2 regions of the Thermodesulfobacterium sp. TA1 genome follow, and region 2 is predicted to be linked to the other one. Evidence: riboswitches for the same ligand, from Rfam matches in the RefSeq annotation. Region 2 holds a riboswitch; the other holds the start of a gene.
What was found. A riboswitch is a leader RNA that binds a small molecule or an ion and turns the genes downstream of it on or off. The one in region 2 is predicted to bind cobalamin.

Region 1: linked by a shared signal. The riboswitch ahead of F1847_RS07335 (TonB-dependent siderophore receptor) and the one ahead of metE (5-methyltetrahydropteroyltriglutamate--homocysteine S-methyltransferase) in region 2 are both predicted to bind cobalamin.

Annotation. Positions count from the first base shown of each region.
Region 1 is NZ_CP043908.1:1,445,008-1,449,429, forward strand. It holds gene rsmI (16S rRNA (cytidine(1402)-2'-O)-methyltransferase) at 1-358, opposite strand, end outside; gene F1847_RS07335 (TonB-dependent siderophore receptor) at 515-2,395, opposite strand; cobalamin riboswitch at 2,411-2,690, opposite strand; gene F1847_RS07340 (DUF996 domain-containing protein) at 2,740-3,300, opposite strand; gene F1847_RS07345 (HAMP domain-containing sensor histidine kinase) at 3,370-4,407, opposite strand; gene F1847_RS07350 (response regulator transcription factor) at 4,411-4,422, opposite strand, start outside.
Region 2 is NZ_CP043908.1:1,766,033-1,770,454, reverse strand. It holds gene F1847_RS08905 (hypothetical protein) at 1-130, opposite strand, end outside; gene metE (5-methyltetrahydropteroyltriglutamate--homocysteine S-methyltransferase) at 164-2,419, opposite strand; cobalamin riboswitch at 2,557-2,838, opposite strand; gene F1847_RS08895 (hypothetical protein) at 3,318-3,554, opposite strand; gene F1847_RS08890 (radical SAM protein) at 3,795-4,422, shown strand, end outside.

The DNA of each region.
Region 1 (4,422 bases), 320 kb from region 2:
GGGATGAGACCCCAGGGACAGGAACTACTTTAACGCCTCTTTTATGAGCCTCTTTTACCAAATAAGCCCCTGGGTCTGAAATAAGAGGACAACCTGCTTCACTGGTAAAAACCACATCTTTAGCTTCTTCTAAAAGCTTAAGCACTTTATATGTCTTCTCAACCTCTACCTCTTTATAAAGGCTTATCAGCTTTTTGGGACCACATCCATAATGAGTAAGAAGTTTTTTTACAGACCTTGTGTCTTCAGAAACGATGATTTCAACACTTTTTAACACCTCTAACGCCCTTAGGGTAATGTCCCCAAGATTACCTATAGGCACTCCAACTACATATAAAGTTCCTTTTGTTTTTTCCATTTTAAACCTATGTTTTAGGATTAATAAATTTAACTATTATCATAAATAGTAAAAAAGGGCAACCGATTATCAAGGCTTTTTCAAAAAAGCGATTTTTTTAATTAAAAAACTTCAATCATCAAACAAAAGGTCCTGATAGTTTAGGTTTAGTAAATATTAGTAGTCAAACTTTATACCACCATATATAGACCTGTCAGGGGTCCCGTAGTCTTTTACCTCCTCGTAATTAGCGTTAAAGAGGTTTTCTATCCTAAAATAAAACTTAAGCTTAGGGTTAAAAGAATAATTGGCAGAAAGGTTTACCAGAGAGTAAGGTTTTAAGCTCTTCGTATTATCTTTATCGTGAAACCTTTCTCCTGTATAAACATAATCAGCTAAAAGTGTCAAATTTTTCCAAGAGTATTCTAAAGTAGCCCCTGCTTTATGAGAAGGTTTGTAAACAAGGTATTTTCCTTTATCTCTGTCCTCGGCGTCTAAGTAGGTATAGTTAGCTTTAAAGCTTAAGTTTTGAGTAAGTCTTAGGTTAAGATAGGCTTCAGCCCCTTTAATAACAGCTTTTCCGATGTTTTCAGGTTTCCAGGTTGTTTGGTCAAACTGGATAAGGTCCTTATATTTTTGATAAAAAGCACTTATTCCTAAAAGAAGTCGTTCTTTAAAAAAGACTCTTTCTAAGGAAAGGTCCCAACCTTTAGACTCTTCTGGGTTAAGGTTTGGATTACTGTAATTAGGATAAAAAAGATCATCAAACGTTGGGGCCCTGAAACTTGTTCCGTAATTAGCCTTTAAAACTACTTCAATCTGAGGAATTATATACCTAAATCCTAACCTATAAGTAGTTTTTTCTCCAAAGTTTTTATAATCATCATGCCTTAAACCTACGTTAAAAATAAGTCTTTCTTCTAAAAAGGAAAATTTGTTATTAACAAAAATCCCTACATGTTCTCTTTTTTCATCATAACTTGTTAATCCTAAACTACTTTCTGATAACATCTCTACCTTTTCTCTCTTAAAGTCTACCCCAAACACCAAGGAATAAGCCTTCCCTAAGCTTAAAAAATTCTCCCAAGAAAAACCTTCAGCTGAGGGTGTATAACGATTATAAGGAAACCAACCATCAGGTTCGTAAAATTTCCTCTGAAAACGGTTTTTATAAACAGAAAAAGTCTGTTTATAATTATGAAGAAGAGATAAATCAAGTTTAGCACCTATTAAATAGTGATGTTCTCTTCTAACATAATCTTTGTCTATTAAGTTATATCGAAAATCATAACCATCATATTCTGTCCTGCCATAACTATACCTTCCCAAAACTTCAAACCGTGCTTTAGGATGAAAATTAACCCCCATCTTAGTAGAAACAAAGGAGTTTTTAAACCCATCTTTTTCACTTCCATAACGAGAAGCTGAAAAACCATCGGTATAGTAATGAAAGGCATTTAACCTAAAATCAAAGCCTTTAAACTCTCCTGCTACCTCAAAGGAAGGTTTGTAAGTTCCATAAGACCCCGCATCTAAAGAAATTCCTACCTTAGGTTTACCTTTGCCTTTTTTAGTTATGATGTTTATCACACCGGCTACAGCCTCAGACCCATAAAGGGTGCTTTGAGGACCCTCTACGATTTCAATCCTTTCTATATCATCAACCGTTAAGCTTCCAAAATCAAACATCCCTAAGGATGGGTCATTAACTTTAAACCCATCTATCAAAACTAAGGTATGATAAGATTTAGCCCCTCTTGACAAAATTGCTCCTGCTGTCTGTCCAGGACCTCCGTTTGCCCTCACATATACTTGAGGAAGGGTTCGTAAAACATCAGTAACCAACACAAAATTTTTCTTTTTAAGTTCTTCTTTAGTAATAACCGTTACTTTAGCGGTAGTTTCTTTTATCGGCTCTTCAACCCTATCCGCGGAAACCACTACTTCAGGAAGCTCTTTAAACTCTTCTGGTTTGGGTTTTTCTGTGCAAAAGCCAGGAGAAGCTAAAATTCCTGCCATCAAAAAGAAGCTAAGCTGATTTAATAGATTTTTTCCCATGACCTCACCCCCTCGGGTTTTTTTCTGGGTCGAAGCGGTCTTCCGGCTTCCGGATCAACCTACTCGCCGCACCTTCCCGGTGCCTTTCGGCACCAGTGGTCTGTCGGCTAAGAGCTTTTAAACAAAAAGGCTCTTAGCCCAAGGAAGGAAGCCTCCTTTTGGGTTTTTACCCCTACTTGGGACCTCCTTCCCCGTCCGCAAACGATGCGGACAAGCGGCTTTCGTCCCCGGTCACGGCTGCGGGGCAGCGGGGGATTTTCACCCCTCTTCCGCAACTTCAACCCGCTATAATTAAACAACATATGTAAATAACATGGGTTTAAAATTTGTCAACAAACCAAAAACTACGCTTCACTCTTTATCTCTTCAGGGGTGGTGAAAAAGGCAACGGCAATCAATATCCAAGCTACCAAGTTTATCAAAACACCTATCACTATAATCATTAATATATTACCGATAAAATACAAAAACCCTCCGGTTTTATATAAATTAACCCCTGTATAAGAAGAGAGTAAATACAATGAAGTTTTTAAGTAATATGCACTAATAACCAGTAATATATAGAGAATTATCCAAACAAAAATAGTACCTATTCCAACGTGCGGAAACATGTGAAAAGAATGAAAATGAGATCCCATCATGGTAAATAACGAAAAAAACGTTAGCCCAACGGTAAATATAACGAAAAATCCCCCTATTATGGTAAAAATAAAAGAAAGGAGAGCGTTCTTAAAAATCTGAGGGTCATTAAATATTTTAGAAAACATATTAAAAGAAATAAGTAAAAGTACAATACCTACAAGCCCAGCAGCAATCCCAAAATAAGGGGTCATGGTTAAGATTAACAATATCGATCCAATTCCTCCGATTAACTTAGGAGTTGACATTGACAGGTTATCTTTCATGGCTTAACCTCCCTCTCTTTGGAGTTTAGAATCTATTCTAAGCAGTTTTAAAAACTTATACCACCAATCTTACTGATTACATAGCGGTAGTTCTATCAAAACTTCAAGCCCTCCTTGTGGAGGTAGACTAAACTTAAGTTTGCCTTGATGGGCTTCTATCACCTTTTTGGTGATAAAGAGTCCAAAACCCAAGCCTTTTTCAGCACTGGATTTAAAAAAGGGCATCCCTAAGAAAGGCAGGTCCTGAGGATTGACCCCAGGTCCTTGGTCTCTTATAAGAATGTTTATTTTTTGGTCTTCCCTAACATAAGATTTGATGGTTATTTTACCGTTTTTAGGGGTAAACTTAACCGCATTTTCTATAGGGTTAATAAGGGCTTGCATCATCCAGTCCTTATCCCCTTCTATCCATAGGTTTTCCGGCAGTTCTACTTCTAAACTTATGTTTTTATCCTCACATAAAGGTTTTATCCAAAAAATTACCTCCTCTAAGGCGATCCTTAAATCAAAACGCTCTTTTTTTAACGGTAGGTCTTTGACCAAGTATTCTAAAGAAGTAAAAAGTTTAGAAGTCAAACGCTCAATCTTGTCTAAGGCATTTTTAAAGGTAATAAAATAAGTATGAAGCTGAGGGTATTGGCTTGAGCTAAGGATTTCAGCCTCCAGTTTTTCAGCATATCCTCTTAGGATGGTAAAAGGCGTTTTGATTTCATGAGAAAGATAAGAAAGGGCTATAGTATAACTTTTTTTAAAAATCTCTTCTTCAGACTTGTCTATCAAAAGATAAACCTTTTGCCCTTTTTGTAAGGATAAGGTTTTAACCTCCCATTTTTTGGGATAAAATTTCTGTAAATCTATCTGAAATGTTTTGCCTCTTAAGTCTCCGAAAAAGCTTAAAGAAGCTTTGTTTTGCCATTGAGTTTCCTCTTTATTATCTACCAAAAAAACCGGTATTTCTAATTGATAGAGGGTCTCTTCCCAAAAACTTTTTGTTTGCTTTAACTCTTCTATTTGATTTTTAGCCCTTTTTATGTTTTTGATAAAAAAAACGATAGCTAAACCAAAAGCAGAATTTAATACAATAGAAAAAATAAGAAATAGTTCCATTTTTCACGAATTTTT
Region 2 (4,422 bases):
GAGGGCCATAAAGCAAGGTTTTATCAAAATAAGAAAGATAGGAAGGGGAGGTGCAAAGGTTGTTTATCACCTCCCCTATACCACCTATCTTATAAAGGGCTTCATGGGTTACATGGATGGCTACCCTCATTCTAAAATTTAGTTTACCATAAAAAACTTAAACTCAAAATTGTTGTCTTAGCTCTTTTGCTACCTCTACTAAGTTTCTAAGTGCAGGGATTACCTCTTCCCATCTTCTGGTTTTTAATCCACAATCTGGATTTATCCATAAAAGTTCCTTAGGTAAGATTCTTAAAGCCCTTCTTACTATTTCTTTCATTTCTTCTTTAGTAGGAAGGTTCGGAGAATGAATATCATAAACTCCAAGCCCAACCTGTCTATCCCAGCCTGGGAAGGTTTCAAAGGCCTCTATGATTTCTCCCTTGCTTCTTGAAGCTTCTATAGAGATAACGTCAAAATCCATCTGCGCGATGTAGGAGATGATTTCGTTAAACTCTGAGTAGCACATATGGGTATGGATTTGGGTCTCAGGATTTGCTTTAGCACAAAGTCTAAAGGCTTTTATAGCCCAGCTAAAGTATTGGTCCCAGTCCTTTCGTTTAATCGGAGCCCCCTCTCTAAAGGCTGGTTCATCTATTTGAATAATTTTAATCCCTGCTCTTTCTAAATCTTTTACTTCATCAAGCAAAGCTAAAGCTATTTGATAGGCTATTTGTTCCTTTGGAAGGTCTTCTCGATAAAAACTCCAGTTTAAAATGGTTACCGGACCTGTAAGCATACCTTTTACCGGTTTTGAGGTTAGACTTTGAGCATAGTTAATCTCCTCTAAGGTCATAGGGGCCTTTCTCCAAACATCACCAAAAATAATAGGAGGACGATAAACCCGCGAACCATAGGAAAGCACCCAACCTTGTTTGGTGGTAGCTATTCCTTCAAGTTTTTGGGCAAAAAATTCTACCATATCTGTCCTTTCAAACTCTCCGTGGACAAGAACGTCAAGCCCGAGGTCTTCTTGCAGTTTAATCACCTCGGCGATTTTTTGTTTGATAAATCGCTGATATTCTTCAAAACTTATCTCTCCTTTGTTAAACTTAGCCCGTGCGGCTCTTACCTCCTCAGTTTGAGGGAAAGATCCGATGGTAGTAGTAGGAAAAAGAGGAAGTTTAAGCCTTTTTTGCTGAAGTTTTATTCTTTCTGAATAAGGAATGCCTCGAGTAAAATCTTCTTCTGTAAGTTGAGAAACTCTTTTATTTATTTCTTCTTTCTGTCCAAAAGAAATTTGCACCTTCCTTTGGATGTCGGCTATTAAGTTTAAGGCCTCTTGGTCTCCTTCTAAACCTCTTTTGATAAGCTTTAGCTCTTCTAATTTTTCTTCGGCAAAAGAAAGCTTGTTTGTCAATTCGGCAGGTAGATGGTCTTCACCTACTAAAGAAACGGGAAGGTGAAAAAGCGGGCAAGAGTTGGCTATTACCAAGTCTTGAGTAAACTGCAAAAGGTTTTCTACTTCTCTAAGTTTATCCTCAAGTTTAGCCTTCCATACCTGTCTTCCGTTGATAATCCCTGCTATAAGAACCTTATCCTTAGGAAAACCTACAACTTTTAGATTGGCCAGATTTTCTTGGTTTGATACCAAATCCATTCCCAACCCTTTAACCGGAAGCTCTATAAAAGAAGAATAATCAGAAACACTATCATAGTAAGTCAATATCCATAAATCTATATCCCCAGAAAGTGCTTCATAGCTTTTTTTCACCAAACTCCATTCCCAAGGCTCTAAATCCATCACTAAACCAGGTTCTTCTATCAACACAGTTTTAGCCCCGGCTTTAGCCAGACTTTTTAATACCTCTTGATAAACAAGATTTAATCTTTCTAAAGCCTCTTCAAACACCTTAGGTTCGTTTATCTTTTCTACCTTAATCCCCTCGGCAGAAGGTTTTATCAGTTTAGCCAATTTTAAAAAAGTAAAAGGGCCTATAAATTTAGGAAAAGTATCAATCCCATGTTTTTGATAAAAAAGAAAATCTTTAAGCGGAAAGTTTTCTAAAAGAGAAAACTCTAACTTTTCTATCTCTGGAACCAGATAATGGTAGTTGGTGTTAAACCATTTGGTAAGTTCAAGGGCCTGTTTACCTTTAGCCATTTCAAAATAAGTCTTAAGACCTTGATAAGGTTGAAACCTGCCTGGAATGGCTCCCACCATAATCGCTGTATCCAGGATAAAGTCATAAAGTGAAACCTCGTTTGAAGGGAAAAGGTCCACGTTAGCCTGATAAACTTCAGCCCTTTTAAGTTTTAAATCCTCTATGCCCTGATAGAATTCTTCTTCAGAAAGCCCCCCTTTCCAAAAACTTTCAAGCAATCTTTTAAACTCTCTTTGTTTCCCAAGCTTAGGGAAACCATAGGCCAAGGTTTGCATAGTATTCTCCCTCCTTTATAAGAGTTTTGAAATTAAAAATGAGCCACCAAGTACTGATTAAACCTAACCTCTAAAAGGATGTAAAAGGACAAAAATAGACTTTAAGGCGGTGATTTGCTCATGGTTTTACCCCCCTCGAGGTTTTTTAAAGGCTGGATAGGTCTTCCGGCTTCCGGATCAACCTACTCGCCGCACCTTCCCGGTGCCTTTCGGCACCAGTGGTCTGTCGGCTAAGAGCTTTTAAACAAAAAGGCTCTTAGCCCAGAGAAGGAAGCCTCCTTTTGGGTTTTTAACCTACTTGGGACCTCCTTCCCCATCCGCAAACGATGCGGACAAGCGGCTTTCGTCCCCGGTCACGGCTGCGGGGCAGCGGGGGATTTTCACCCCTCTTCCCTTACATCCAGCCTTTTATGCCTAACTTTTACCACACCCTATGTTTATGTCAATAAGTCTTTTTATTTAGCTTAACCAGATAGCCCTATCCCACACCGCCTTATAAATCTTTAACACAATATTATAAAGAACATAGACGATTTAAAAAACCGCTATCGTCAGAAGACAAAAATAGCAAACCTTTCTATCACAAAACCAAAAGCCATTATGCCCATAATCGTTCTTATACAGGAAAGCAAAATTCTTTCCTCAGCTAGTTGAAGCCTTCTATTATGGACCTGAGGATGGAGTTTTTCCTTTATCTTGACGACTCGTAAAAAAACCGCCTTTTATATAAAAAAGTGTTTTTACAGAATTTATCAAAATTCGAAAAATCTTAAGGTTAGGAGTCAAAAATATAGTTTTGGGAATTTATGCTTTAAGACCTTGGAAAAAGCTTTAGAAAAGATCGGGCTGCCTCTCGGCAGCCCTTCTATCACCAATTTTTACTAAGTTTTCTACTCTTTTAGCAGCCTTCTACTTTTTTCTTGCCCCCAGCAGGCTGAGTGGTTTTATCTGGAGTAGCCCCTTTATTTTCTGCCTTTTTGCAAGCCTTTTTAACGGCTTTTTTCTTGGCTTTTTTCTCTACCTTTTGCTCAGTAGCATTACCTTTGGCAACCTCTGGCGAGGTGCCTTCTCCTGCTGCCCAAACAGGAGAGACAAAAAGTGCTAAAGCGGTCAATAAGCCTAATGCTTTTTTCATGGCCCAACCTCCTATGTTGGTTTTATTTTGCTAAATAAAAATATCAAAATTTATGCCTGATTTTTCTTTTTATAGATTGGGTATAAAGCTTGCCTATTTAAAGAAGTATTATTTTATATGACATATTTTGGTATACCCGTTTTTTGCAATCGATGCAAAAACTGCAAAAATTGCTTAAAACCATCTAACCCTAAAGCATAGACCTGATGAGATAAGCCTTAGGTTGAATTTTAAAGTAGTTTGCTTATATTTAATCATATGTCCTATATCTCTCTTTTTGACCCCTGGCAATCCCCGGTTTGTACTTGTCCGCCTAAATATTCTTTAAATCCCTATACTGGATGTGGACACGGATGTCTTTATTGTTATGCAAGCTCTTTTATCAAGGATTTTTATTCTCCTCGCCCAAAGAAAGATTTTTTAAAAAAAGTAAAAAAAGAGTTGTTAAAGCTTCCTCCAGGTAGTCTTATCTCTCTTTCTAATTCTTCAGACCCATATCAACCTTTAGAGAAAACTTATAAACTTACTCGAAGTTTTTTAAAACTGATCTTAGGTCTTCCTTTAAACCTACTTATCATTACCAAATCTAACTTAATTCTTAGGGATTTAGACCTTTTAAAGAAACTCAAGGTAGCAGTCGCCATAACCTTTACTACCAAGGATTATCAAAAAAAACTTGAGCCATGGGCTCCCCCTTTTGAAGAAAGGCTTTTGGCTTTAAAAACCCTATATAAGGCTGGTATACCTACGATCGCAAGGATAGACCCTATTATCCCAGGAATTAACGAAGATGAAAGCTTAGAGCTTTTAACCGAGGTTTTACCCTTTGTAAAACATGTGGTAACCAGCACCTACAAAGCTAAACCTC